DNA from 3 places in the Rossellomorea sp. NS-SX7 genome. Region 2 is predicted to be linked to each of the others. Evidence: riboswitches for the same ligand, from Rfam matches in the RefSeq annotation. Region 2 holds a riboswitch; each other region holds the start of a gene.

Region 1 (9,967 bases), 590 kb from region 2:
GGAAGAAATGGTGCTGACAGAGTTCGACCGCCTGAATGACCGCGGAGGCGTGCTCGGTTCGATGGAAACCCAGTATCAGCGCGGCAAGATCCAGGAAGAATCCATGTACTATGAAATGAAGAAGCATAACGGCGAGCTTCCGATCGTCGGGGTGAACACGTACTTGAATCCTAATCCTCCATCTGAAGAACAGATGGACAGCATGGAACTTGCACGTGCGACGAAGGAAGAGAAGGAAACGCAAATCAAGAACCTGCGTGACTTCCAGGGCCGCAACGAAGATAAGGTCGAAGAAGCATTGGGACGCTTGAAGAAAGCGGCCGTCGACGGAGGCAACATCTTCGAAGAGCTGATGGAAACCGTCAAAGTGGCAAGCCTTGGGCAGATCACACGCGCCCTATATGAAGTCGGAGGACAGTACCGCCGGAATATGTAATAGAAAGAAGACTGCTGTTGTTTTGGACGGCAGTCTTTTTTTGAAGGATCGTCCCGGCGTGCATTGATATGGTAAAGGAAAGCCCGCTCATGGAGGTGGGCTGTTAAATCGAAGGCCCGTCCCAGTACACTTTAAAGCGCTAAAAGCCCGTCCCTCACTTCGCTAAAGGACTTTCTGATTTTAAGGATGATTAAAGATCAGGAAAATGGTCTATGCTGAATATACAGAAAAGTTACAATTCTTTGTATTGTGGTGATAGATGCGGGTGTTGTTTTGCTATATAATGGGTATTGGATGATTAGACCCAGAGACGACTTACACTGGATGTGAAATTGTGAGGACATTTTTACGTTATGCGCTTATTGCGGCCGGTATATATGCGGCGGCCCTGTTGTACCACTATCAGCTTGGGGCGATTCCGTTTCTTCTTCTGTCCTTCTACTTTTTTTATGAAGCGTATAAGGTGATCCGATACGGTGACAAAGAAGAAAGTGAAGAGGACGGCAGCCTTCTGAATTCACAAGAATAAAAAAATAAGAGAAAAGCCAGATAAATATAGCATAAAGTCTCTTATATTGTTTATAATGAATAATATGCTTAAAATGATAATGGCAGGATTATGCCGTTTTTTATCGGTCCCTTTTTTGATAGGGGATCACTCTTACGTTTGCTATGAATGGAGTACATAGTGTTTGAACGCCTTGCAACAGGCTTCTGCATGTTGTCGATTTTTAGCAGTCCGGTTGAACGTCCGGGCATTATGTTTGTGCTTTAGTGACTCTCCCAGTAGAGTGTGAAATAGAGAAAGGAAGTGCGTAAAGTGAGTCTAAAACAGTTATCGAAAGAAGAATTGCGACAAACATCTTTTATTGAACTGGCACACGAGATCATGGCGGAAAAGAAACAAGCCATGACATTTAAAGAGGTGTTGAACGAAATTACAAGTCTACTTGAAATCCCTCAATCAGAGGTTAAGAGCCGCATGGTTCAATTTTATACAGACCTGAACATCGACGGACGCTTCATTGCGCTTGGCGAGAACCGCTGGGGACTGCGCGAATGGTATCCGGTTGATCAAATCGAAGAGGAAACCGTTCCGACAATGAAGTCTACTAAAAAGAAAAAGTCGAAGAAGAAAGTCGACGAGGACCTTGATCTTGACGAATTCGACGATCTAGATGATGAAGATCTGGAAGACGATCTTGATTATGATGATCTCGACGATACAGACGACGATGATGATCTGACGGATGACGACGACGATGTGGATTCGGACGATGATATGGACGACCTTGATGTCGATGAAGAAGAAGAAGAGTTGGAAATCGATGAGTTCGATGATGAAATCGATGATGAAGACGAAGAAGAGTCAGATGAAGAAGAAGAGGATGAAAATCTTTAATTTTTCAGTGAATTAAGAAGATTTATCCGGCTCCATTCTATGCTTGACTTCTTTCTTTCAGGAAGGTAGTATTTTATTTGGGCTCCTTAAAAAAGGACGGATAGAGTATTCAACGCTCCCCTTACCATTTGGTAAGAGGGGCGTTTTTTATTTTTTACAGGACGGCCTGCGCGAAGGATGCAGGCTGATTCACGATTTCTCTTCCCCTTACAACTTACCATCATTTATAAATAAGAGGCTGTCTTTTAGCTGATTTTTGCCCATGATTTTATTTTGCGGGAATGGACTTCTCCTTCTTTGAACAAGATAACTTCATGACAAGGATACATAGGAGACACCCTCTACTTTTTTTGAACCAAATCATATCAAAAGGGGGACATATACATGACTAAGTATATTTTCGTAACAGGCGGCGTTGTGTCGTCACTTGGAAAAGGGATCACAGCAGCGTCCCTTGGAAGACTATTAAAAAACCGCGGAGTTTCGGTAACGATCCAGAAATTCGACCCATACATCAACGTGGATCCGGGAACGATGAGCCCGTATCAGCACGGTGAAGTATTCGTGACGGATGACGGTGCGGAAACGGATCTTGACTTAGGTCACTATGAGCGTTTCGTCGACATCAACCTGACTAAATACAGCTCTGTGACGACTGGGAAAATCTATTCCACCGTCCTGAAAAAAGAGCGCCGCGGTGATTACTTAGGCGGAACGGTCCAGGTCATCCCGCACATCACAAACGAAATCAAAGAACGCGTGTACCGTGCAGGCCGCGAAACGAATTCGGATGTGGTCATCACTGAAATCGGCGGAACGGTAGGGGATATCGAGTCTCTTCCATTCCTCGAAGCGATCCGTCAGATCAAGAGTGATGTGGGCCGTGAAAATGTGATGTACATCCATTGTACATTGGTTCCTTATATCAAAGCAGCCGGTGAAATGAAAACGAAGCCGACTCAGCACAGCGTGAAAGAATTGCGCAGCCTTGGAATCCAGCCGAACGTCATCGTCGTTCGTACAGAAATGCCAATGACGCAGGATATGAAAGATAAAATTGCGCTGTTCTGTGATATCGATAAAAATGCTGTGATCGAAGCGATGGATGCTGACACACTTTACTCAGTGCCTCTTGCCCTTCAGGCCCAGAAGCTGGATGAAATCACATGTCAGCACCTGAAACTGAACTGCCGTGAAGCAGAAATGACAGAGTGGAATGAACTGGTTGAGCGTGTAACGAATCTATCACGCAAAACGAAGATCGCCCTTGTCGGGAAGTATGTTGAACTTCAGGATGCTTACATTTCAGTTGTGGAAGCTCTTCGTCATGCCGGATACAATTTCGACAGCGACGTCGAGGTGAAATGGTTGAACTCCGAGCTTGTAGACGCTGAAAACGTAGCGGAAATGCTTGGCGATGTAGACGGAATCCTTGTACCTGGAGGCTTCGGTGACCGTGGAGTTGAAGGGAAGATCGTTGCGACTCAATACGCACGTGAAAACAAAGTTCCTTTCCTTGGCATCTGCCTTGGTATGCAGCTTGCATCTGTAGAGTATGCGCGCAACGTACTTGGTCTTGAAGGAGCTCACTCTGCTGAGCTGAACCCGGATACACCGTACCCGATCATCGACCTGCTTCCTGAACAGAAGGATATCGAAGATCTTGGCGGAACCCTTCGTCTCGGTTTATATCCATGTAAGCTGACGGAAGGTTCAAAAGCGTATGCAGCCTATGATGGAGAAGTGGTTTACGAGCGTCACCGTCACCGCTTCGAATTCAACAATCATTACCGTGAGCAAATGGAAAACGCAGGCTTCATCTTCTCAGGTACAAGCCCTGACGGACGCCTTGTGGAGATCATCGAGCTTCAAGATCACCCATGGTTCGTGGCATCCCAATTCCACCCGGAATTCACATCACGCCCGACACGTCCGCAGCCGCTGTTCAGAGACTTTATTGAAGCAAGTTTGGCTTTTGGCGGGAAGTAATAGAATAGATTTGGTTTAATATATGGGCCGCTCTCCTTTTGGGGGAGCGGTTTTTTGTTATGGGGCGGGTTGTTGTGGTTCACGAGGTGTGCAGGCGTGTCGGGTTTTGTCGTGACGACAGTCCGCACATAGAGGCTCCGTGATACCCGCCGTGAAATTATTTTAAAAAGAATATTGACAATTTTCCATCAACTAAGTAAGATATCGGTTATACGCATGCGAAGATTTTACCAATTTCATATTTCTCTTATAAAGAGTTGGCAGAGGGACTGGCCCGATGATGCCCGGCAACCTACCGTTTCGACGGAAAGGTGCTAAGACCTGCAGGAATGATTTCCTGAGTGATAAGAGTACGTTTATTGATACATAAACCTCTTTTCCCTTAGGAAAAGGGGTTTTTTGTTGTATGAAAATATCGGCGGGTACCTGCTTTTGTTCAATCAACCAGGAATCCCGGCGATGGGCTTTGTGATCGGGCGAGTGCACCGCTTCGATTCAAGGCTGTATAAAAATAAAACCATTTCGCGAGAGGAGAGTCATTTTTATGAAAAAACCGGCTTTATTATTGATCATCATCACGCTTGTGCTAAGTTTACTGGCTGCATGTCAGCCAAAGGTTTCCGAGGAGTCAAATGCTGAGGCAAGCGCGAAAAAAGGAGCATCCGATCATGAGCTTGCCGGCAAGAAAATCGCCCTGATCATGCAGATCAATTTAGGGACGTTTTCTGCCCAGTATATCGAAGGGGTGAAAGAGCAGGTTGAAAAGTTTGGCGGGAAGGTCCAGGTTTTCACTTCCGAAGGGGATCTGGCAAAGATGTCATCCAATCTCGATGCTGCCATCAACCAGAAATTTGATGGGATCCTGATCGACCATGGAACAAAGGAAGCACTTCAATCGGGTGTTGAGAAAGCGAAAGAACAGGGGATTCCCGTTGTCGTGTTTGATGCGGATGTTGAATCAGAAGGTGTGACGGTCCTTGAACAAGGTGACAGGCAAATGGCGGAACAGACGCTTAATAAGCTTTCAGAGGAGCTTGGAGGGAAAGGTGAAATCGTCAAGATCTGGGTAGCGGGGTTTGCCCCGATGGAAAGGCGCCAGGCGGCCTATAAAGAATTCCTTGATAGCAATCCTGACATCAAAGAAGTGGCTGCTTTCGGAGCGGCGACCCAGAATACGGCACTCGATACGCAGGCCCAGATGGAAGCCATTCTGAAGCAGTACCCGAATAAAGGTGATATTGACGCAGTGTGGGCTGCGTGGGACGAATTTGCAAAAGGTGCCGTACGGGCCATCGAGGCGGCGGGGAGAGAAGAAATCAAGGTTTATGGAATCGATATGAGTGATGAAGATCTTCAGATCATCCAGAAGGAAGGAAGTCCGTGGGTGGCTTCAGCTGCGGTCGATCCGAAAGATATTGGCCGTGTGCAGGTCCGTTTCCTCTATCAGAAACTATCAGGGGAGGAAACACCGCAAACGGTGAAACTTGAACCGGTCTTCATCGAACGGGATCAGCTTCCGGATGAACAGCTTACAACCGATCAGCTCCATGTGCATGTGGAAGGCTGGGGAGCAAGTGAACAAGGATACACAGCTGAACTGAAGGAACTTGAAGATTCCTTCACCGAATAAAGGAGAGGAGGGGTGGCGATGTCCGCCTTACTGGAAATGAGAGATATCTGTAAAGCTTTTTCCGGGGTGAAGGCCCTGTACGCAGCAAGATTTCAAGTGAATGAGGGGGAAGTCCATGCATTGCTCGGAGCAAACGGTGCCGGAAAGAGTACGCTCATGAAAATCCTCTCCGGGGCTTACACTCCGGACAGTGGAGACATCCTGCTTCACAATGAAAAGAAAAGCTATCAAACTCCGAAAGAAGCGAAGCAAAATGGGATCCACTGTGTCTATCAGGAAGTGGACACGGCAATTGTGCCTCAGCTTTCCGTTGCAGAAAACATTTTGCTTGACCGCCTATCAAGCGGCGGATCTTTTTTTCTGAATAAAAAGTCACTGGAAAAAGAGGCCGGCACCGTCCTTCATCGAATCGGAGCAGGGAATCTGTCCCTCGGCTCGCCCGCTTCCTCACTGAGTTTAGCTGAAAAACAATTGGTCCTGATAGCAAGGGCGCTGCTGCAGAAGGCGAAAATCCTGATCCTCGATGAGCCGACAGCTCCGCTGAGTGTAACGGAAACCGACCGGCTGTTCGAGGTCATGGAGGAATTGAAGAAGGAAGGGGTCGGGATCGTGTTCATCTCCCACCGGCTCCCTGAAGTGTTCCAGGCTGCCGACCGCATCACGGTGATGAGGGACGGCAGAACGGTGGGGATGGATGAGACAAAGGATACGACACCGGAAGCGGTGGTGGAAAAGATGCTGGGGCGTTCGTTCAAAGAAGAGTTCGGGAAGCCTCATGTCGAGAAGGGCGGGCTGCTTTATGAAGTAAAAGGTCTCGATGACGGCGGTAAACTCCGGTCGATCGACCTCCAAGTCAGGGAGGGGGAAGTAGTTGGGATTGTGGGCCTTGTCGGAGCAGGGAAAACTGAACTGGCAAAATCATTGTTCGGTGCATCTCCAGTCGTAAAAGGATCCTACTTTTTAAAAAGTAAGGAAATCAACATAGGATCTCCGCGCGATGCGGTGAAGCACGGCTTGGCGCTTGTACCTGAAGAAAGAAGGAAAGAGGGATTATTCATCCATGAATCGGTTCAGCATAATCTCAGTTTCCCTTCATTAAGGAATATTTCAAAACGCCTGTGGATCAACGGGAAGGCAGAAAGGAAGCTCGCCCGGGACAGGATCGAATCACTCGGCATAAGGGCGGCACACGAACGGATCAGCGCGAATGATCTGAGCGGTGGCAATCAGCAGAAAGTCTCGATCGGGAAGTGGCTGACGGAAGACGCTTCGGTGTTTCTGTTCGATGAACCGACAAAAGGTGTGGATGTCGGGGCGAAAAAAGAAATCTTCGGTTTGATTCAATCATTGGCTCAAAGAGGGAAAGGGATCCTTTATTTCTCTTGTGAGCTCCAAGAAATCCTGGCGATTTCCGACCGGATCCTTGTCATGTATGATGGGCGGATCGTAAAGGAATTGACGGCAGGGGAAGCGTCACAAGAAACCATTCTGCTTTATGCTTCGGGAGGGACGGCAGCGAATGAAAGGAAAGATGTTAGACTTACTATTTAAATACGGGGCCATTGTATTGATGGCAGTCATCCTGATTTTTTTCAGTTTTTATCATCCGTTTTTCTTTACGTATGGCAATTTATCTGATATTCTCAGGTCCATTTCGATTGTCACGCTGGTGGCACTGGGGGTGACATTCACCCTCGTCGTCGACGGCTTTGATCTATCTGTCGGGTCGACCGTTTCGCTTTCGACGGTGGTGACAGCTTCTTTGATGGTATGGTATGAAGCGCCATTATGGGTTGTGCTTCTCGTCCCGCTGCTGGTCGGGGCGGGAGTCGGGCTGTTCAATTCACTGCTGATCGTGAAGCTCGGCATCCCGGACCTCTTGGCCACTTTAGGGGCGATGTACATCATTTCAGGGATCCACCGCACCTATACGGAGGGGTACTCCATTTATAACAATATGCCGATGGTGAGCGGCGGAACGGCACCGGGGACATTTTCTGATGCCTTTTTGTGGATTGGCCAGGGTAAGCTGCTGGGGCTGCCGGTACCCGTCTGGATCATGCTCGTCTTTGTCGGGTTGATGTATGTCATCATGCATTTTACCCGCTGGGGGCGGATCCTGTACATGACCGGCGGGAATGCGGAAGCGTCGCGGTTGTCGGGTGTTAACATAAAGCGAGTAAAACTTATCGCCTATGTCCTGTCGGGAGTCTTTGCCTCCATCGGGGGCATCCTGTTCACAGCGAGGGTAGGATCGGGGCAGATGGATGCCGGTGCACCACTTCTGATGGAAGCGGTGGCCGCGGTGTTCGTCGGATTCTCTGTCCTCGGGGCGGGGAAACCTAACATCCTCGGCACCTTCTTCGGCGCTGCACTGATCGGTGTCCTGCTCAATGGACTGACGATGATGAACCTTCCATACTATGCGTTCGAAATCATCAAAGGCAGCGTCCTCGTACTTGCACTCGCAGTCACCTATGTTCATGCCAAGAAAGTGAAGACTGCATAAAAAACGGCCCGTCCTTCAATGCATTAAAGCATCGAGGGACGGGCCTTCAATCATTACTCGTACTCTTCTAACATCTCACGAATGACAAAACCAATCGCAAAATAGATATAGAGCGCTGCCATGCTCGTCGGCATACAGACGCGCTCGCCGATTTCCTCTCCCGGAAGCATTCCTTTGATCACCTTTGTATCGAGGTGAAGGTCGGCAAGTCCGGCGAGCCCTTCATTTTCCCCGACGAGACCGGAGATCCCCACGAACGGAATTCCTTCATCCGCCAAGCCCTTCGCAAATTCAATTGCTTCCTCATCCGTCGACAAGCGGGTCACAACGAGTACGCGGTCTGCTTCAGTCACAGGAACGGACTCATCAAACTTTTTAATAGAAGGCAGCGGCTCAGCTCCGTACAAAGCCTCAGCAGCCACAGCTTCCATCTCCCCGTAAGCCTTGATATAGATCGAGCCCTGTCCGACAGCTGCCTGCGCAAGCAGCCTTGCAGCGTCTTCTATTTCAAACTCCTGTTTCTCTGATATGCGTTTAAACAGACCCGCTAATTGGGTCGTGAACATCTTGATCATCTTTCCACTCCTCCATTTGTCGAACAATAGCCTTCGACAATCTTTGCTGTATCGCTTATTATAAAGGAAAATGCGTTTAAGTAAAATAATGGAGAAAAAGCAGGATTTTTCACCGGAGAAAGAGAAGTACTAGAAGTATGAAAACTTTAGAACGTTTTAATAGAAATAAAACTTATATAAATTTGGTTACAGCGTTGATTGGAGTGCAAGACGAAGACTCCTGCGGGAGAAGTGGCCAATGTGAGACTTGTCCAGCTACAGGGCTAAGAGGCACATGTCATAATTCAACTCGTCCAAGAAGGCAAAGAACGCCTTCGTGGCCGATTCGCCTTATACCAAAGCCTCTTAGCAAAGCCCTTCCACTTTTCTTCCCGCAGTTTTAGCGACGAGGAGGCTCACGGGTCACCCGCGGAAAGCGAAGTCTTGCACGGAAATCATAAGCGGTATATGACAGGTATACAAAGATAAGACTGTCGCCAATGATCGTTTGTTAATGTTTGAAACATACATATTTTATTTAAAAAGGGGATTAAGCCATATGAATGAAAAGATACTTATTGTAGATGATCAGTTTGGTATACGAATTCTATTAAATGAAGTCTTGCAAAAGGAAGGCTACCAAACCTTTCAAGCGGCGAATGGCGTTCAGGCACTTGAAATCGTTGATAAACATTCCCCTGATCTCGTCCTGCTGGATATGAAAATTCCTGGAATGGATGGAATCGAGATCCTGAAGAGAATGAAGAAAAAGAACCAGGATATCCGTGTGATCATCATGACCGCATACGGGGAGCTGGATATGATTCAGGAAGCGAAGGACCTGGGTGCATTGACTCATTTTGCAAAGCCTTTTGACATCGATGACATCAGAAAGGCAGTAAGGCAGTACATTCCGGCATGACCCTGAAGTTAGAATAGTGAAAATAGTAGTATTTTTTACAAATGGCCTCTTCAGTTGGTAAAATCAATTATGTTTTGGTATGATACAAGTGAAATTGTTAACAATGTAGGTGTGAACGAGCTAAACTTCCATTATATTTACCAAAAATGGCACACTGACTGAATAAAAGGAGGAAATAAATATGCCTTTAGTTTCAATGAAAGACATGCTTATCAAAGCAAAAGAAAACAGCTATGCTGTTGGTCAATTCAACTTGAACAACCTTGAGTTCACTCAAGCGATCCTTCAAGCTGCTGAAGAAGAGAAATCACCTGTCATCCTTGGTGTTTCTGAAGGTGCAGCACGTTACATGAGCGGTTTCAAAACAGTTGTGAAAATGGTTGAAGGTCTTATGGAAGACTTGAACATCACAGTTCCAGTTGCGATCCACCTTGACCACGGTTCAAGCTATGACAAATGTAAAGAAGCAATCGATGCTGGTTTCACATCAGTCATGATCGACGCTTCTCACGGTCCTTTCGAAGA
Region 2 (9,967 bases):
CCTTCTGCTCCTCGCTTCCTCCAGTTGAACTACCGCATGCTGCCAATCCAAAAATACTTGTTGCTGCAATGACTCCTGCTACCCATTTTTTCATGTTGTTTCTCTCCTTTATCTTTTGTCTAATTTATTTGTAAAGAAATCACCAATGATTTGAATGGCGAACACTATGATCAAGATCATAATGGTTGCCGCCAGTGTCACATCTTCACGGCTTCTCTGGAAACCATCCAGGTAAGCAAGGTTCCCGAGTCCACCCGCTCCAATGACACCTGCCATCGCTGTATAACCTACAAGTGCAATGGCTGTGACCGTTATACCTGAAATTAAAGCCGGCATTGATTCCGGCAGCAGAACCTTCAGGATGATCGTACTCGTCTTTGCCCCCATTGCTTTGGCAGCTTCAATTACGCCTTTATTCACTTCCCGGAGCGCGATTTCGACCATTCTGGCGTAAAACGGTGCCGCTCCAATGATCAATGCCGGCAGAGCAGCATTTGCTCCGCGGATCGTATCCAATAAGAATTTAGTAAACGGAATCAACAGTACAATCAAAATGATGAAGGGAATAGATCTAAATACATTCACCACAGAGCTTGTTACTGTGTAAGTAAGCTTGTTTTCCCACAGATTTTCTTTGGAAGTCAAAAATAATAGGATCCCGAGAATGATACCTAATACAAATGTGATAAGAACAGACATCCCGGTCATATAGAGGGTTTCTGCCGTTGCTTCCCAAAGTTTTTCCCAATCGACATTTGGAAATAGAGTTTCCATCATCCTGCCATCACCTCCACTTTCACCAGCTGGCTTTCAGCAAACTGGAGCGCTGCCCTGAGCTCTTGCTCTGCTCCGTCCAAATGAACAAACAGTGTGCCATATGCTCCTTTTTGTGTTTGAGAAATCTGCCCTTGAAGGATATTCACTTCAAGGTCAAACCTCCTGATCAGCGATGTGATCAACGGCTGACCGGTCGATTCTCCCACAAAAGTGAACTTTAGTACTTTCCCTGTTGGATAACGGTTGCTCAACTGTTCAACCACTTCTTCTGAGTCCTGATCCTGTGATACTTCTTTTACAAAACGCTTCGTTACTTGCTGCTGAGGATTACGGAATACTTCAAGTACATCCCCCAGCTCTGCAACTTTTCCATTCTCCATGACTGCCACACGATGGCAGATTTTTTGAATGACATGCATCTCGTGAGTGATCAGAACGATCGTCAGCCCAAGGCGTTTATTGATATCGACCAATAAGTCGAGGATGGAATCAGTCGTCTGCGGATCCAGTGCAGAAGTTGCCTCGTCACAGAGAAGCACGCTTGGGTTGTTCGCCAGTGCCCTTGCAATCCCGACACGCTGCTTCTGGCCTCCACTCAGCTGTGAAGGGTACGCATCCCCTCTTCCTTCCAGTCCTACCAATGTCAGCAGCTCATTGGCTCTTCGGCTTCGTTCTTTTTTGGAAACACCTGCTATTTCCAAAGGAAACTGAATATTTTCCAGGACTGTTCTTGACCATAATAAATTGAAGTGCTGAAAGATCATCCCTATGGACTGCCTTACTTCACGTAGCTTCCTGCCTTTTATTTTTGACACAGTCTGCCCGTTTACATCGATTGCTCCTTCAGTCGGAACCTCGAGTCCGTTCAACATCCTGATCAGCGTACTTTTCCCTGCACCACTGTAGCCGATCACCCCAAAAATTTCACCTTCCTGAATGGAGAGATTTACTCCATCCACTGCTGAAATGGGCCCTGCTTTAGATTGATAAATTTTCTTCACGTCTGAGATCGTAATCATGCTGCCAATCTCCTTTCTTTTCTTTAGTAAAACGACCGTTATAATAAGAATTAAAACTTCTCTCATCGACAATGCAGGCGCCAGGCACATTAGGAAACAAAAAAAACCTTTCCGCAGATAAGCAGAAAGGCATAATCATATGACTATCCTTCCTCTTATCTTTCAAAGCATGAGCTTTGAGTGAATTGGCACCATTTCAATAAAATTGACGGTTGCCGGGCTTCATAGGGCACGTCCCTCCACCACTCTTAATAAGAGTAAGTCTTATATATTAAGTTAATGAGTGTAAAGTCTCAGAAAATTTGCTACAAAAGTGATTCTATCACCACGTAAATGGGGTGTCAATTCTTTTTTTCAGAAGATTGGAGTAATCGCTATATTTCAACAGTTTCTTTTTTCGTGGATCTTGTCAGCCACAAAACAGACTCGACGAACAGCAGAGGCCGGTAACCTCCCTTGACAGACAGTTGATCATTCTCAACCATTCGAGACAAAAGTTCTTGCCCTTTCAACACACTTATGATCATTTCTTCATTTCCATCAATGACAAATTGAGGCTCGCTTTCAGTTTCGTCTTCCATAATAGAGCATCTTGTATTTGACAGGGATATGGTGTAGCGCTGATCTTTACATTTAAATTCAAGAATGAATGGTTCTGAAGGAAATAACAGCTGCAGATGGTACTTCGAATGACATCGTTCAATTAACGTCTCTAAATAATTTTTCATAAATACCCTCCCGCGAATCTTCTTACTACTACTTAATTCTACTTATGGGTATTTTATCCTTTTTTAGTCGCTCGACATGATTTTGAACAGATCTTGAATTACTGTCGAAATAGACAGTTTTGAATATTCAGAATATAAATTCCGAGCAATTTCTATTTATTTCCCAAGAAATATGTCCTAGTTTGTAGAAAGCTTTTCCCTATTCCAGCTATTGCAGCGCGTGTGGTGCCTCGCACGAAAAACACAAAATAAAAAGACCTTTATCCAAAGGTCTCCGTTTTTTTAAACATTTCATATAGATAGGGAACAGATTGAAAGGCATAGATCCTTTCCCTCTCCTCAGAATTTTTATATAGAATCAAACAAGGCACACTTTCAATCGACTGTTCTTCTGCAAACTGTGGTAAGTAATTCAAATTGACTTTATCAAAATGAAAGGATTGCGGAAGCTTTTTCACGACTTCCATCATTTTGCCTGCTACCTGGCATGTCCCACACATCGGGGTGTAGAGATACACGGCCGTAAGCTCATGTGTGTTTATGGAATCATATAGCGCGCTTGTACTACTTACCTCATTCAACGTCAACTCATCCTTTTTTCCAGATATTCCGTGTGTACATCAATATTGGCACCAATCAGTACAGAGGCCAAGTGATATTCAGGCGCAGAGGCCACTTCTTTATACATCCGGTCGATATATAGGTGCTCTGCCTCCGGAAATTCACGCTTGAATTGTTTCCGCAGCTTCTCTCCTGCATGATCGGCATCAACCAGTATATAAACATCTCTTTGTTCCAGCGAATCAATCAGTTCGTCCATTTTTGTAATGCTGATGGTTCCATTTGTACAGATAATCTCGATCGGTTCTTTAATGATGCCTTCAACTTTTCGTTTATCCGTTGTACCTTCTACGATGATTACTTTTTCATCACCAATTTCAAACATTGTCATCACCTTATCTTTCAGAAAATAAGATTAGGATAGTATATTCAATTAATTAGAGATGATGTCCACTACTTACTTATATCTTCTCATTTTTTTTTGGAAATAGAAAGAAAAAAGACTGAAACCTATATGAAGAGTCATTGAGGTCCAAAGTTGCCTATTGCTTACTCGAGTTTAGTGAAAATAAACAAAAGGGTGCCAGTTCTGTCAGGAGAAGTCTGGCACCCTTTATCGGAAATTAACACCATCCGCCTTCATCGCAGTCAGTATAACGTGCTTCATTTCCTTCTGTGGCGGTGTAGTTCTGAAAGATCTTATTTTCTCTCGCTTCGTAATTAGGCTCCATAGATATCCCTTCTAAAGGCACAGCCATCCTGCCGATCGGCTGATTATCGAGATACAACTCCAGTTCTCCATTTTTAAGTTTTCCGGTCACACGGTCTGTGACATCGAGTTTCTTTGGTTCAAGCGTCATAGGGGTCATCCTTTCTTTAATGGCATCTACCATTAGAATGCCCCAAATGAAAAACAAAACACCTCGAGAATATACTCAAGGTGTCTTCATGTTATTAACCTTCGTTAATCATTTCTTCATATTGTTCTGCTGTCATAAGCTTGTCCACTTCTCCAGCATCAGTTGGTTCAACTACGATCATCCAAGCTTTTTCATAAGGAGACTCGTTTACAAACTCAGGGCTGTCAGCAAGTTCATCATTTACTTCAACAACCTTACCTGTAACCGGTGCATACAGCTCAGAAACAGTTTTAACTGATTCAACGCTTCCGAATGGTTCGTCAGCCGTTACTTCGTCGCCTACTTCAGGCAGTTCAACGAATACGATATCGCCAAGTTCAGATTGTGCAAATGCAGTAATTCCAATACGTACTTTTTCCCCTTCGGTTTTGACCCATTCATGTTCTTCAGAATAGCGAAGATCTTTCGGTGTACTCATTTCAAATCCCTCCAAATACTTGGTATACAACCTAATATTGACACACTCTTTTATAAAAAAGCAAGAAAACAAAGTGTTTCCTTCAAAACTTTTTATACGCTGTTACAGGACCTTCCAATTGCAGCTCATACAATATGAATTGACCCTTATTTCCAAGTGTCTTCAAACGTTTCTTCTTTGAATCCAACCGTCACCTTTGAACCATCTGTCGTGATCGGACGTTTGATCAGCATGCCGTCTGATGACAGGATCTCAAGCAGCTCTTCGTCAGAAGCATCATTCACTTTATCCTTCAATCCAAGCTCACGATACTTTTTCCCGCTCGTATTGAAAAACTTTTTCAACGGCAGCCCGCTTTTTTCATACAGACTTTTCAACTCGTCTTTGGACGGGGGATTTTCAACGATATGTATTTCATTAAAATCTGCGTTATTGTCTTCAAGCCATTTCTTTGCTTTCCGGCAAGTCCCGCATTTAGGATATGAATAAAAAGACAATGACATGTTACCACCACCTTTCGATTTTGCTGTTAGAATAAATCCTTGGATATTAAAAACTCAGGGAACTGGAAACAAGGTAATTCACCGTTCCCTGAGTTAGTGATACATCTATTAGACTAATTTCGACAACCTTCGTTATTTTCCTTCTTTTGCAGAAAGTTTATTCACAGTGATTTTCGATTGTACCAACCAATTGTTTTAGTAGTTCCACCGCATTATCTAGCTCTAGAGAATAAAAACGCTGCGTCCCTTTTTGCTCCAGGGATACGAGCTGCTGATCTCTCAGTATCTTTAAATGGTGAGAGACAGCCGGCCGGGAAAGTGTAAGGTGCTCAGTGATTTGGTTGACCGTCAACGGTTCTTTTTCGGCCAGAAGGACAATGATGTCCTGACGGTATGGATCACTTAATGCTTGAAATAAAGGAGTACAAGCACGAAATGTTTCAATGGCTTTTTGCCCCATAATTTTCTCCCTTCTATTTCATTCAGCTTTCATTATATCCGTTCTTGGACTTTGCGGACAATATTTGTAACCATTTTACGCGGCATGAATCGTATCGATCCGGCGAGCAATCTGTTTTTCACACCTGGTATGATGACCACTTTCTTTTGATCAGCCATCTGCTTATATGCTTCATCTACGACTTCCTCTACAGTCATGACTCCCGATTGGAAGAGTTTTGATTGTTGAAGTTCTGCTGCATCGCTGAACCCCGTTTTTGTAGCACCCGGACAAAGTGCCATCACCTGAATCCCGTGTTCCTTCCACTCATTCGCAAGTGCTTCTGATAACGACAGGACATACGCTTTTGTAGCATAATATACGGACATTAACGGTCCTGGCTGAAAAGCAGCGGTTGAAGCAACGTTTAAAATTTGCCCGTTTTTACGCTTCACCATCTCTTTTCCAAAATACTTGCTAAGCTCTGTCAAAGCTGTGATGTTTACTTGAATCATGTCTACTTCTTTTTCTAACTCTGTCTGTTCAAACTCTCCGAATAACCCGAACCCGGCATTGTTTATAAGAATATCAACTTGAATTCCTTTTGCTGCAACATGTTCGTATATCATCCGGGATGCCCCCGCCTCTGCTAAATCAGCCTTGATCACATGTGCTTTGATGTTGTATTTTCCTTCTAATTCAGTTGCAAGAGAAAGAAGCTTATCCTCACTTCTCGCTACAAGCACCACATGATGGCCGTCTTGTGCAAATTTATGACTGAAGTGCAGCCCGATTCCGCTTGATGCTCCAGTGATCAGTACTGTTTTCTTGTTCATATATATTTACCACCTTTATTTTGTTATGTTTAAACACTTAAACGTTTAAGTGTTTAAACATATAGTAATTGTTGTTGGGGGATAAGTCAAGAGAACAGGTATTATGAATGGAAAGGAGTTTGCACATCAAGTGTCATTGGGGATTGAAGGTTGGTTGATTGGATTGAGAGGCTGGTTGACGGAATTAAATGAGTAGTTGATGGAATTAATTGAAATTGTGACGGAATTATATTGAGTTGTGATGGAATTAATTGAATAACTGACGGAATTAAATTCATGTGTAACGAAATTAATTGTATATCTGACAGAATTAATACATTCCCGCTAAAATCAAAACCCAAAACATAAAAACAGACCCCCGCCAAGCGGAGGCCCATCCCTTCATCATCATGATTCATTTATCAAACTACATACTTCTCAGCATCAATCAGCTTCTCAGAAGCTTCACGCTTAACAGCAATCACATTGATCGGTGTATGGCGTGTGAATTTACGAAGTGCTGAAAGCATCATGCGCAATGTGTCGCCCTGTTCTGTCGCCACAAGTGTTTCTTTGGCATGAGCTTCAATTTCATTGAACGCTTCCTGACAGAAGATTTGCGTGTAAAGAAGTTTTTGTTTCGCTTTTTCAGCTCCACTCTTCTCAAGCGCTTTTTCTGTACGAAGGACGACGGATTCCATTGCGTATGCATTCGAAACGATATCTGCAATGTTCACAAGGATTTCCTGCTCTTTTTCAAGTGCCTTGCCGAACTTCTGAGCAGCCAAACCAGCTAGCATCAAGCCGATTTTCTTTGCGTTTTTCACAAGATATTTTTCCTGCGCCAATGGCTCGTCGCCAACTTCTTCTGGCATAAGCATCATCAGTTCTTCCTGAAGCGCCTGTGCTTTTTGAAGTAGCGGCAGTTCACCTTTCATTGCTTTACGAAGGTATGTCCCTGGTACAAGAAGACGGTTGATTTCATTCGTTCCTTCGAAGATACGGTTGATACGGGAGTCGCGGTACATTCTTTCAATCTCATATTCCTGCATGAATCCGTAACCGCCGTGAAGCTGAACGCCTTCGTCGACCACATAGTCCAGTACTTCCGTTGCGAAGAATTTATTCAATGAACACTCGATTGCATATTCAGCGATCGACTTAGCAACTTCCGTTCCGTTCTTGACTTCTTCATCCGTAAGTTTGCTCATACGGTCTTCGAATAAGCCTACAGTACGGTATACGGAGCTTTCAGCTGCATACAATTTCGCTGCCATCGTTGCTAATTTTTCCTTCGTCAAGTTGAAAGAAGAGATCGATGTCTTGAACTGCTGACGCTGATTTGTATATCCAACCGTTACTTCAAATGCACGCTTACTTGCACCGACAGCACCTACACCAAGCTTGTAACGGCCGATATTCAAGATGTTGAAGGCGATGATGTGACCTTTTCCTGCCTGGCCAAGAAGGTTTTCAGCAGGAATTTCAGCATCTTCCAGAATTAAAGTACGTGTGGAAGAACTCTTGATTCCCATTTTCTTTTCTTCAGGACCTGTAGATACGCCTGGATAATCTTTTTCAACGATGAATGCCGAGAAATGCTCGCCGTCGATTTTCGCATAAACGACGAATACATCAGCGAAGGCAGAGTTTGTGATCCATTGCTTTTCACCATTTAAAATATAGTGTGTACCCGCTTCGTTCAGTTTCGCAGTCGTCTTCGCACCCAGTGCATCAGATCCTGAACCTGGCTCTGTCAAAGCATAAGCCGCAAGTTTTTCACCTGATGCCAACGCTGGAAGGTACTTTTGCTTTTGGTCTTCATTACCGAAAAGAACGATCGGAAGAGAACCGATTCCGACATGGGCACCGTGGGAGATGGAGAAACCGCCTGCACGGGACATTTTTTCAGCAATTAGTGCCGAGCTCACTTTATCAAGTCCAAGTCCGCCGTACTCTTCAGGAACATCCGCCCCAAGGAGACCAAGTTCACCTGCTTCTTTCAATAATCGTACGGAATGGTCGAACTCGTGGTTCTCAAGGTTGTCGATGACTGGAACCACTTCATTCAGAACATAATCCTCTGTTGTTTTTGCGATCATTTTTTGCTCATCAGAGTACTCTTCCGGTGTGAATACTTGTTCAAAGCTCACATCTTCAATTAAAAAGCTTCCACCCTTAATCAATTTGTCTGTTTGATTTGCCATATTTGACATCCCCTTAACGTTTTTTATAATTGAGAAACTTTAAAACGTAGACCGTTCCTTTCCGCTACAGGCACAAGATTCCGCGGGGAGGAAGTCGAGCCTCCTCGTCGCTGCGCTCCTGCGGGAGGAAATGCGCAGGCGGCTCGTTCAGCCCCGACAAGCATAAGATGAATGGACCGGGAAGGCGTTCTTTGCCTTCATGGACCATTTAGCTTATGACCTCGAGGGGCTAGCCGCCGGAGCTGGACAAGTCTCGACCTTTCCTCTATATCCCGTCGGAGTCAAGTGCCTTCCGCTCCAATCCACTCTCGTTTTCAATGTGGAATTTAAAAGTATCTATTCTAATCTTCTTTATTGAAATGTACACAATCAATTATCATTTCAATTATGGCTATGATTTACCCAATCAGTTCAAACACCCCGGCTGCTCCCATTCCGCCACCGATACACATTGTGACGATGCCGAATTGCTGGTTGCGGCGTTTCATTTCGTGTACGAGTGACAGGGTCAGCTTCGCTCCTGTACAGCCTAGCGGATGACCAAGTGCGATGGCTCCTCCGTTTACGTTCACTTTGTCCTCGTCCAGACCAAGCTGGCGGATGACCTGGATGGACTGCGAAGCAAACGCTTCGTTCAGTTCGAACAATCCGATATCAGACAGCTCTAGGCCTGCCATTTTGAGTGCGCGTGGAATTGCTTCAACTGGGCCGATCCCCATGATTTCAGGCGGTACTCCAGCTACCGCAAAGCTTCTGAATTTCGCCATCGGCTGCAAGCCAAGTCCATCTGCCTTTTCCCTGTCCATGACCATCACGGCCGCTGCACCATCACTTGTTTGAGACGAGTTTCCAGCTGTGACAGACCCTTTGACATTGAAGGCCGGACGCAATTTACCAAGAACTTGTGAACTTGTTTCGGCACGGACCCCTTCGTCCCTTGAGAATTGGAACGTATTCTCAACCAATTTGTTCTCAGCGTTCACCGAGCGCTGGATGACATCCACCGGTACGATTTCATCGTCGAATTTCCCTTCTGAGATCGCTTTTGCCGCTTTCTGGTGGCTTCTCACTGCAAACGCATCTTGATCTTCTCGTGAAACGCCGAATTTCTTCGCCACTTCTTCTGCCGTATGGCCCATGCTCATGTAGTACTGTGGAGCCGTTTCAGCAAGCTTTGCATTCGGGCGCACCACATGCCCCATCATCGGTACCAGGCTCATCGATTCCGCTCCGCCGGCGATTGCCGTATCGGAGTGTCCAAGCATGATTTTTTCGGCTGCATATGCAATCGACTGTAATCCCGATGAACAGTAACGATTGATCGTGATGGCAGGGACCGAACTCGGAAGTCCTGCCAGACCCCCGATATTCCTTGCCATATTCAATCCCTGCTCTGCTTCCGGCATCGCACATCCGATGATTAAATCGTCGATATTTCCTTCATAGTTCCCTGCACGCTTCAACGTTTCTTTTACGACAAGGGCACCAAGGTCATCCGGTCTCACTCCTGCCAATGATCCTTTTCTTGATTTTCCGACTGGTGTTCTGGCACCAGCCACTATGACTGCTTCACGCATGAT
Region 3 (9,967 bases), 2.0 Mb from region 2:
TTTCAGAGGATTGGAGTCCTTCAGGGAAGCCATATCTGTTTTTTATAAAAGGGAATATGGTGTGAATATTGATCCGGAAGAAGAAGTGGCTGTGCTGTTTGGAGGGAAAGCAGGACTGGTCGAACTGCCCCAGTGTCTGTTGAACCCCGGGGATACGGTATTGGTCCCGGATCCGGGATATCCTGATTACTTGTCGGGGGTATCTCTTGCAGAAGCGAGAATGGTAACGATGCCGTTGAAAGAAGAGAATCATTTCCTTCCGGAGTATGACACGATTCCAATGGAGGACATTGAAAAAGCGAAACTCATGTTTTTGAACTATCCCAATAATCCTACAGGAGCGGTTGCTTCCCGTTCATTTTTCGATGAAACAGTATCATTTGCAAAACAACATGACATTTGCGTCGTGCATGACTTTGCATATGGTGCAATCGGCTTCGAAGGGAAAAAGCCCGTCAGCTTTTTAGAAGCAGAAGGTGCAAAGGATACAGGGATTGAAATTTATACGCTTTCAAAAACCTATAATATGGCAGGTTGGAGAGTGGGCTTCGCAGTCGGGAACAAAAGTGTGATCGACGCCCTCAACATTCTTCAGGATCATCTGTATGTCAGCCTTTTCGGGGCTGTCCAGGAAGCCGCAGAGGCTGCTTTGCTCGGGCCTCAGAAATGCGTTGAAGAATTGGTTGATACCTATGAATCAAGAAGAAAAACATTGATAGACGGTTTACAGAAAATCGGATGGGACGTAAAAGCGCCTGCTGGCTCCTTTTTTGCTTGGCTTAAGGTTCCTGAAGGATTTTCTTCTGTGGAGTTTTCTGATTATCTCCTCGAAGAGGCTAAAGTGGCTGTAGCGCCAGGTGTAGGGTTTGGGGAGCATGGTGAAGGATATGTCCGAGTAGGATTATTGACCAGTGTAGAACGCCTTGAAGAAGCTGTGGGAAGGATTGAAAATTTGAAATTGTTTGATAAAAAAGATTGACAGAAATGAAAAATGATGCCATAATCCAACTGAAATAAAATACAATAGCATATGATTTTTCTTATCAAGAGCAGGCGGAGGGACCAGCCCTATGAAGCCCGGCAACCGACTTATCCAAGCACGGTGCTAATTCTTGCAGCAGTTTATTTGCTGAGAGATAAGACAGAGTAATAGACAAACCTCTTCTTATCGAAGGGGTTTTTTTATTTTACGCCAATCAGTGATTTCGAAAAAACAATGAAGATGGGAGGCAACTGGAGTGGGAGAAGTAATTGCTACATATGTCTTATCAGGAAAAAACGGATCCTTTGAAAAAAAAGCGGAAGGAATCGCTCTTGGACTCACTGTCGGTTCATGGACCGATCTTCCATTGCTGGAGAAAGAACAATTAAGAAAGTACAAAGGCCGGGTAGTCGAGGTGAAAGAAAAAGAAGGAAGAGAGGGAGGTACGGCGGAAATTCAAATCGCCTATCCTTCAGGGAACTATTCCAATGATATACCGGCGATCCTTACAACCGTCTTTGGCAAACTATCACTTGATGGTCAGGTTAAACTCAAGGATATTCAATTTTCAAGGGATTTAAAGAAAGGGTATCCGGGTCCCAGATTTGGGATTGAAGGAATCAGGGGAAAAGTGAATGTTTTAGATAGGCCTCTTGTCATGAGCATTTTCAAAGGGGTGATCGGCAGGGACATACATTACTTACAGTCCCAGCTTAGAGCTCAGGCACTGGGCGGAGTGGATTTGGTCAAGGACGATGAAATTCTTTTTGATAACGAACTGACACCATTTGTCGACAGAATCAAATTGGGTGAAAAAGTACTTCGTGAGGTTCATGAAGAAACAGGAAAACGAACTCTGTATGCAGTCAACTTGTCTGGAAGGACCACTGACTTAAAAGAAAAAGCGAGAAGGGCAAGAGAGCTCGGGGCGGATGCTCTATTATTCAATGTATTTACTTATGGACTCGATGTATTGCAAGAGTTAAGGGAAGATCATGAAATCGGACTCCCAATAATGGCTCATCCTTCTTTCTCGGGGGCTGCAGCTGCTTCTCCACAATATGGAGTAAGTTATTCGTTGTGGCTTGGTAAGTTTTTAAGAATGACAGGAGCGGATTTCTCTTTATTCCCATCTCCATATGGGAGTGTGGCATTAGAAAAAGAACAAGTGTTGGCCATCAGGGATGAATTGATAAAATCAGATCAATTTAAGGAAACATTTCCTGTTCCTTCAGCAGGTATCCATCCCGGGTTGGTTCCCCAGTTGATGACCGACTTTGGGCATAATTGCGTCATCAATGCTGGTGGGGGAGTGCATGGACATCCCGGCGGTGCGGTTGGAGGCGGGAAAGCCTTCCTGCAAGCAATCGATGCTGTCTTGAAAGGCACTTCCCTGGCAGATGCAGCTATTAATCATGCTGAACTTGATCAAGCTCTGCAGTTATGGGGACAGGAGGTTAAAGTGAGTGGGTAAGCCCATTATTTTTTGTGACTTTGACGGGACAATCACTGAAACTGACAATATTATTTCCTTGATGAAGCAGTTCGCTCCTCCGGAATGGGAAAGTATTAAAAATCAAATACTTTCACGTGAACTGTCAATCAGGGAGGGAGTCACAAAATTGTTTGATCTGATTCCTTCTTCAAAAAAGGAGGAACTTCTTAGTTATTTACAAGAGACATCTGTTATCAGAAAAGGATTTAAAGAATTTGTTTCATATACAAAAGAGAATGACATTCCATTGTATATCATAAGCGGAGGAATGGACTTTTTCGTCTATCCACTTTTAAAGCAGTATGGTCCTTTTGACGGCATATTTTGTAACCAAACAACGTTTGAAGATCAGACAATCAAAGTACACTGGCCGTTCCCTTGCGATGCTGAATGTGACAACGGGGAATGCGGGTGTTGTAAACCGTCCATCATTCGAAGCATCGAGATCACTGAAAAACATGACATTATTGTGATTGGCGATTCAGTTACAGATATTGAAATGTCCAAATATGCCCATACTGTTTTTGCAAGAGATTATCTTGCCGAGAAATGTGAGGAATATTCCATTCCGTATGAGAAATTTGAAACGTTCCATGATTGTATAGCTTTTCTGAAAAAGGAGGTTCCGGCGTGAAGGACTATAGTGCTGAATGGGAAGAACTTGCAGAAGTTAAGAAAGAGCTTGCAGACCGGGACTGGTTCATGGGGACAAGTGGAAATCTCGCCATCAGGGTCAGCTCTTCCCCAACCAGTTTTCTCGTTACAGCAAGCGGAAAGGATAAGAGGAGGCAAACGGATGAAGATTTTCTGATTGTGGATCAGTATGGAGAGGCGCTTGAAGAAACCACATTACGACCTTCAGCTGAAACGCTCCTGCATAGCAGTATATTTCGAAAAAGCCAGGCAGGATGCAGTCTTCATGTCCATACGGTCCCGAATAATGTTGTGAGTGAGCTTTATGGGGACAGAGGTGAAGTTACGTTCAAGAATCAGGAATTGATTAAGGCTTTTGATAAGTGGGAACAAGATGATACGCTGACCATCCCCATCATTCCTAATTATGCCCATATTCCTTCTTTATCCGAAGAATTTTCCCGCCATGTCCTTGATGATAAAGGAGCTGTTTTGATCCGCAATCATGGCATCACGGTATGGGGGAGAAACGCTTTTGAGGCTAAAAAGCTTCTGGAAGCTTGCGAGTTTCTATTTCAATATCAATTGTCACTACTATCATTAAAGAAGACCACTCAACAACTATAGGAGGAAGATAAACAATGGCGACGATTAAAGTTCAAGGATCAAGTGAAATAGTGGACAATCAAGAAGAGGTTAGTACTTTTCTAGGTGAACAAGGGGTTATATATGAGAATTGGAATCTATCAAAATTAGATGCAGAATTACAGGGGAAGTATGTATTATCAGATCAAGATAAGGAAAGCATCATAGAAGCTTTCAGAGAAGAAATAGAAGACATTTCTGAGAGAAGGGGTTACCAAGCCTGGGATGTCATTTCTCTATCATCTAACACACCTAATTTGGAAGAACTGCTGAAGAATTTTCAACAGGAGCATCATCACACAGACGATGAAGTCCGTTTTATTGTAAGCGGGCATGGAGTTTTTATCATTCAAGGAAAAGATGGAAACTTTTTTGAAGTCCATCTGGACCCGGGAGATTTAATTTCAGTACCTGAAAATATTCGACACTACTTTACATTGAGTGAGGATAAACAAGTGGTCGCTGTTCGTATATTCGTTACACAAGAAGGCTGGGTACCAATATATTAAGAGAGAAAGGAGAAAAAGACGTGGTGTCTTTTTCTCTTTTTTTGTATTCGTTTCTTGAGCTATCATAGTATCAAAGGGAAGCCCCTCCTCCTTCGCATACATTTGTGAAACCAAAATAAATATTGACGATTTTTGTCAAAAAAACAGACTTAACTAGTTATTTTGTCTTGTTTTGCGAATCTATTTACTTTTCTGTTAATAGTTGCGATACTAACTGAGTAACGTTTTTATTAGTAGATTTACATGAATAGAAACAGAGGCAAAAGGATCCTGCCGGGACTACAACACTGTGGACTTATGCACGGTTCATCTGTTGAATCCCAGTTGGATTTGCAGCCTGATAGACACAAAATAAAAAGGAGTTAGTTTGAATGGGTCAATATCTTAAAAAGAAATGGTTACTGGTGAAAATCAATCAAAAGCGTGCTGAAATGATCTCCCTGGGAGATAGACTGGGGCTGGGGGCAAAAGAAACTATTGATTGCAGTCAGCAATTGGATCGATTATTGAATCAATATCAGGAATGTGATAAAAGCATTTATACGATTAATATTCAAGAAGTACCCTACGAATTGAGTCAGGTAATAAAAAATTTACTGAAAAAGACAGCTTCTTAATCATTGAATTGATATCCTCTAAATACCTTTATAATGAAAGCAGCCTCACAGAATAACCACTTAAAATGAATTCATCAATTTGTCGTTATATAAATTACAATCGAATAATATTCCAATCGAAAACCTCCGTATAGTCTATTGACTGATAATGGAGGTTTTTCTGGTCTTATGTTTGGGACATTGACTTTAACTCTAAAGGCTAGTATAATATTTTGAAACTGAGATATTAGTTTAAAGGAATGAAAATCATGAATGAAAACCAGGATACAAAACAATCATTGAAGCTGTTTATTGTTCTTTCCCGAGCCTTTAAAGCATTGAACGAAGAGATTAATAAGAATATTCAGGAAAACGGTTTGAACCCAACTGAATTTGCTGTATTAGAGCTGCTCTATCATAAAGGGGACCAGCCGCTTCAGCAAATAGGCGGTAAAATTCTCTTGGCTTCCGGAAGTATCACATACGTAGTGGATAAGCTGGAGCAAAAAGGCTACCTTAAGCGTGTTGCCTGCCCTAAAGACCGGCGTGTGACCTATGCGCAGATTTCGGAGGAGGGCAGAAGCCTGATTGACAAGATCTTTCCGAACCATGAAGAGAGGATTCACGAATTGATGTCGTCCCTCTCCCCTGAAGAAAAGAAAGACGTGATAGAGCTCTTGAAGAAACTGGGACTGTCCATCAAGAACTTATCATATTGATACATGTAAGAGCCTTCCTTGCAAGGCTCTTTTTTCTCTTCGTACAAAAGGAAAGTAATCAAACTTACAGGAGAAACAGAAGAAGGGGTCGAATACAATATATGACTTTGAAAAAGGGGGAATACATATGAAGTTTGAACAATTTACATATGAACGGCCAAATCTGAAAGAGATCCAGAATGAGTTCAAACAGGCATTGATAGATTTTAAGCAAGCAGCCACAGCAGATGATCAGGTTACTGCTATGAACGAATTGAATAAAATACGCCTTCATTTTGATACAATGCAGAACATCTGCTATATCCGTCATTCGATCGACACAAATGATGATTTCTATAAAGGGGAACAGGATTATTTCGATGAAATCATGCCTGATTTTCAGGGACTCGTCACTGAATATTATAAAGAACTCCTGAATTCATCTTTCCGGGCGGAGCTGGAGCGGCGCTGGGGTAAGCAGTTGTTCTCGCTCGCGGAGAGTGAAATCAAAACCTTCTCCCCAGAAGTGGTAAAACTGCTTCAGGAAGAAAATAAACTTTCCTCTCAATACACAAAGTTAATGGCTTCAGCAAAAATACCTTTCCAAGGTGAAGAACGAACACTTGCCCAAATGGGGCCTTTCACTCAGTCTGTAAGCAGGGAAACGCGTAAGGATGCTTCACTTGCTTCCGTGGGCTTTTTTGAAGAGAATCAGAAGGAATTAGACAGTATCTTTGATGATCTCGTCAAGGTGCGGCATAAGATTGCCGTTACATTAGGGTATGAAAATTTCGTGGAACTAGGATATTATCGAATGACCAGAACAGATTATACCCCGGAAATGGTGAAAGTGTTCCGCCAAGGGGTCAAAAATCATGTTGTGCCGCTGGTTAGAAAATTGAAAAAGAGACAATCTGAACGAATCGGCATAAGTTCCATGAAATTTTATGATGAAGGGTTTAAATTCACTTCGGGGAACGCTGCACCAAAAGGAGATCCCCAGTTCATCATTAATAATGGCAGGAGAATGTATGAAGAATTGTCAGAGGAAACAAAGGAATTCTTTCAATTCATGATAGATCGCAATTTGATGGACTTGGAAGCAAAAAAAGGGAAAGCGGGCGGAGGGTACTGCACGTATATCGCAAATTATGAATCTCCGTTTATCTTTTCGAATTTCAACGGGACGTCAGGTGATATAGATGTTCTGACACACGAGGCCGGTCATGCATTTCAAGTTTATAGCAGCAGGGGATTTGATATTCCTGAGTACCAGTGGCCGACATATGAAGCGTGTGAGATCCATTCCATGAGTATGGAGTTCTTTACATGGCCATGGATGGAGCTCTTCTTTAAGGAAGATACGGATAAGTATAAGTTTTCGCATCTAAGTGATGCTCTTCAGTTCCTTCCGTATGGAGTCGCAGTCGATGAATTTCAGCATTTTGTATATGAGAATCCTGATGCATCCCCAGCCGAAAGAAACGCAGCGTGGAGAAAAATTGAAGAGGAATATTTACCTGGAAGGGATTATGATGGTATTGCGTACCTTGAAGCAGGGGGATTCTGGCAGCGGCAATCACATATCTATAACTCACCATTCTATTATATCGACTACACCCTTGCCCAAATTTGTTCATTCCAATTCTGGGTGAAAATGAACGAAAATCGTGAAGAAGCATGGGCAGATTATGTAGATCTCTGTAAGTTGGGCGGGAGCCTTTCTTTTACGGGTCTTGCAGCATCAGCTAAGCTGGAATCACCTTTTAAAGAAGGTACAGTCGAAAGGGTCATTGAGCCCATTGCAATGTGGTTAGATCAGATTGAAGATAAGAAATTATAAATGGAAAAGCAGCCGGATTCCGGCTGCTTTTTAAGTGGGGATCATGTTAGGGATTACAAACATAGGATGTCCATGTTCGGTTGGAAAAGGTGATTTATAATCATTTGCTTCTGAATTCTTCTGCTTGTACATAGAGTGAAGTAGAAGAGGTATGAGGTGAGTGGATGAAAAGATTATCAGGGGCATTTCAAATCGCTGCCGTATATGTCGGAACGGTTATTGGTGCAGGATTCGCTACAGGCAGGGAGATTGTTGAATTTTTCACCCGGTTTGGGTTTGTTGGCTTTATTGCCATCTTATTTAGTGGATATTTGTTTATCACAATGGGAACGAGGATTATGCTCAAATCACATGATTTAAAGGCGAAATCATTTGAACAATTCAACGAATACTTATTTGGAAAGTGGTTTTCAAAGTTCATGAATATCATGATGATGGTCATGTTGATCGGGGTTTCTGCCGTTATGTTATCCGGGGCAGGGGCTGTATTCGAAGAACAATTAATGATGCCAAAACAGCTCGGTGTCCTGCTGACGATTTTGCTCGGATTCATTACGATGATGGTCGGCATGAAAGGTCTGTTTGCAGTCAACACATTTGTAGTACCGATTATGATTCTCTTCAACGTATTCTTAATGATGTATTCAGTAACGGATGCCCGATTTTTAGAGGCTTTCCTGACTATCCCCCCTGTGGACGATGGCTGGAAATCGGTTGTGGCCCCGTTTTCGTATGTAGCCTTCAATTTAGCGATGGCCCAAGCTGTCCTTGTACCGGTAGCAAGTGAAATTAAGGATCGGAAGGTAATAAAATATGGCGGTTACATAGGGGGGGGCTTTTTGACACTTATCCTCATTTCGAGTCATATGACCCTCGTGATGATCCCTGATGTGACCTTGTATGAAATTCCGATGGCTGTCGTGATGAAACATTTTGTGGCAGGTTTTTATTATCTGTACATTTTGATCATTTATGGTGAAATATTCACATCTGTCATCGGTGGTGTATTTGGTTTGGAAAAACAGCTTGCGGGCTATTGGAAAGGTTCTTCCATCGCAACATTCACAGGGATCTTCACTATCATCTACTCCCTGAGCTTTTTTGAATATAGTGAGTTGTTATCCTATTTGTATCCGTTGTTTGGATATTTGAGTTTATTGTTCTTAGTGCTCCTATGGATGAAGCACGATTCAAAATGAACCCTGGCCACATTCACAATTCTATGATTATTTCTTCGTTTTTAGCTCATCATATTAATGTAGCTTTTAAAGGAGGCTCTATGATGACAAAATCGAAGCATGAGAAAGAAAGACAATGGCAGGTACGTAAAGAGGATCAAAAGCCTCATGGAAAGGTACCTTCATTCAAAGAATTATCACAGGAAAATAAAGAGAAGTAAGTAAAGAGGGATGGCATGCAGCCATCCCTCTTTAGTTTGTGAACATTACTTGTTAAGGTGGGTATTCTATTCTTTTTTTTCAAGGCCCAATGCATCTTCCGTCTGATATTTTTGGGGGAAAAAGGAATTTCTGACTTCATCACGGTCCCAATCAGACATATCACAGCTTGAGGCCAGCTCTTCAAGGTGCTGCATCAAATACTGCATATCAAGGTTTTGGTAGCTTTCATAATCTATTCCTTCCAGGATGTAATTTTTAAACGTCCAGATTATCTCCTTAACGTCTTCATTATTATTTTCAGCAATCATCCGGAGAGATCTGAGTATTTCAGTGGTAACCGATATATCCTGTTTTCCATAATGTCTTAGCTGATAAAAGCTTTTGTACAAATAATCCACAAAAGTGGGCTGTTCCAATATGATGCGGATGGTATCCTCTTTGTCAGTAATATAGGAACCGGGAAGCTTGTGCCTCGCTAATTTAGATAAGATAATACCAATCTCTTCAATGCAATTCTTTGCGGTATTTGGATCATTTATGGCCGGGGATATGGCTCTCAGCGCTATTTCGACCAATTTACGTATTCCGAGATCGATATCTTCGATCGGTTCCTTGTCAGGGCCCAGAATAATGTAGTTCAAGTATACTTCTGGCTTGATATCATCATGAATGGACCAAACCGTCATAGCCGCTGTTCCTTCCAATAGATATTCCCCAGGTGTTTTAATCATCCTTACAATGCAGTCATCGCTTATCGCTCTTCGCAGAAGACCTTCGATTTCTATGTGCTGGAGATAGCCTGATTCTTGACTGTATACGTAACATGGTTTTGTATCCTTAAATGATAGGGGATTAATTCCACGTTGAGATTCGACTTTGTCCTTTTTTCTGTAAAGTGGGCTGTTCTCGATTTTGTTATTGGTTTTGATTGTTATGTTATGAATCAGTTTGCTGACTTTCACCCAGTTGGAAACATGGTGAACAAAATATACGAATACGAACAGGCAGATGATCGCGACCAGAGCAGCGAATGCGGCAGAAATGAACAGTTCCTGTCCCGACTCATCTTTCAATAAAATGAGAAGGGTGATACAGTACACCACACCTGAAACGAATATGGCAAGAACGCGTTGAGTGGGCCGGTCATTGATGAAATTTTGAAGTGT

Evidence for each region. Region 2 has a riboswitch for S-adenosylmethionine ahead of ACUXV2_RS16100 (methionine ABC transporter ATP-binding protein). Riboswitches for the same ligand answer to the same signal wherever they lie in the genome.
Region 1: linked by a shared signal. The riboswitch ahead of ACUXV2_RS18820 (sugar ABC transporter substrate-binding protein) and the one ahead of ACUXV2_RS16100 (methionine ABC transporter ATP-binding protein) in region 2 are both predicted to bind S-adenosylmethionine.
Region 3: linked by a shared signal. The riboswitch ahead of ACUXV2_RS05925 (2,3-diketo-5-methylthiopentyl-1-phosphate enolase) and the one ahead of ACUXV2_RS16100 (methionine ABC transporter ATP-binding protein) in region 2 are both predicted to bind S-adenosylmethionine.

The regions. Positions count from the first base shown of each region.
Region 1 covers NZ_CM128249.1:3,802,860-3,812,826, reverse strand. Annotated here, with positions in the region: gene icmF (fused isobutyryl-CoA mutase/GTPase IcmF) at 1-436, shown strand, start outside; gene ACUXV2_RS18835 (hypothetical protein) at 771-965, shown strand; gene rpoE (DNA-directed RNA polymerase subunit delta) at 1,257-1,838, shown strand; gene ACUXV2_RS18825 (CTP synthase) at 2,223-3,827, shown strand; SAM riboswitch class I at 4,072-4,178, shown strand; gene ACUXV2_RS18820 (sugar ABC transporter substrate-binding protein) at 4,372-5,457, shown strand; gene ACUXV2_RS18815 (sugar ABC transporter ATP-binding protein) at 5,476-7,008, shown strand; gene ACUXV2_RS18810 (ABC transporter permease) at 6,977-7,966, shown strand; gene ACUXV2_RS18805 (DUF2529 domain-containing protein) at 8,020-8,541, opposite strand; gene ACUXV2_RS18800 (response regulator) at 9,080-9,442, shown strand; gene ACUXV2_RS18795 (class II fructose-bisphosphate aldolase) at 9,624-9,967, shown strand, end outside.
Region 2 covers NZ_CM128249.1:3,214,795-3,224,761, forward strand. Annotated here, with positions in the region: gene ACUXV2_RS16090 (MetQ/NlpA family ABC transporter substrate-binding protein) at 1-94, opposite strand, end outside; gene ACUXV2_RS16095 (methionine ABC transporter permease) at 109-777, opposite strand; gene ACUXV2_RS16100 (methionine ABC transporter ATP-binding protein) at 774-1,796, opposite strand; SAM riboswitch class I at 1,949-2,054, opposite strand; gene ACUXV2_RS16105 (SCP2 sterol-binding domain-containing protein) at 2,171-2,524, opposite strand; gene ACUXV2_RS16110 (thioredoxin family protein) at 2,785-3,105, opposite strand; gene ACUXV2_RS16115 (toprim domain-containing protein) at 3,108-3,470, opposite strand; gene ACUXV2_RS16120 (YusG family protein) at 3,709-3,945, opposite strand; gene gcvH (glycine cleavage system protein GcvH) at 4,040-4,423, opposite strand; gene ACUXV2_RS16130 (arsenate reductase family protein) at 4,570-4,926, opposite strand; gene ACUXV2_RS16135 (ArsR/SmtB family transcription factor) at 5,084-5,386, opposite strand; gene ACUXV2_RS16140 (SDR family NAD(P)-dependent oxidoreductase) at 5,419-6,201, opposite strand; gene ACUXV2_RS16145 (acyl-CoA dehydrogenase family protein) at 6,603-8,387, opposite strand; gene ACUXV2_RS16150 (acetyl-CoA C-acetyltransferase) at 8,786-9,964, opposite strand.
Region 3 covers NZ_CM128249.1:1,217,472-1,227,438, forward strand. Annotated here, with positions in the region: gene ACUXV2_RS05920 (aminotransferase class I/II-fold pyridoxal phosphate-dependent enzyme) at 1-979, shown strand, start outside; SAM riboswitch class I at 1,038-1,143, shown strand; gene ACUXV2_RS05925 (2,3-diketo-5-methylthiopentyl-1-phosphate enolase) at 1,239-2,456, shown strand; gene ACUXV2_RS05930 (2-hydroxy-3-keto-5-methylthiopentenyl-1-phosphate phosphatase) at 2,449-3,111, shown strand; gene ACUXV2_RS05935 (methylthioribulose 1-phosphate dehydratase) at 3,108-3,737, shown strand; gene ACUXV2_RS05940 (1,2-dihydroxy-3-keto-5-methylthiopentene dioxygenase) at 3,752-4,264, shown strand; gene ACUXV2_RS05945 (Spo0E family sporulation regulatory protein-aspartic acid phosphatase) at 4,636-4,881, shown strand; gene ACUXV2_RS05950 (MarR family winged helix-turn-helix transcriptional regulator) at 5,130-5,579, shown strand; gene ACUXV2_RS05955 (M3 family oligoendopeptidase) at 5,707-7,401, shown strand; gene ACUXV2_RS05960 (YkvI family membrane protein) at 7,566-8,600, shown strand; gene ACUXV2_RS05965 (DUF6254 family protein) at 8,684-8,800, shown strand; gene ACUXV2_RS05970 (DUF2254 domain-containing protein) at 8,867-9,967, opposite strand, start outside.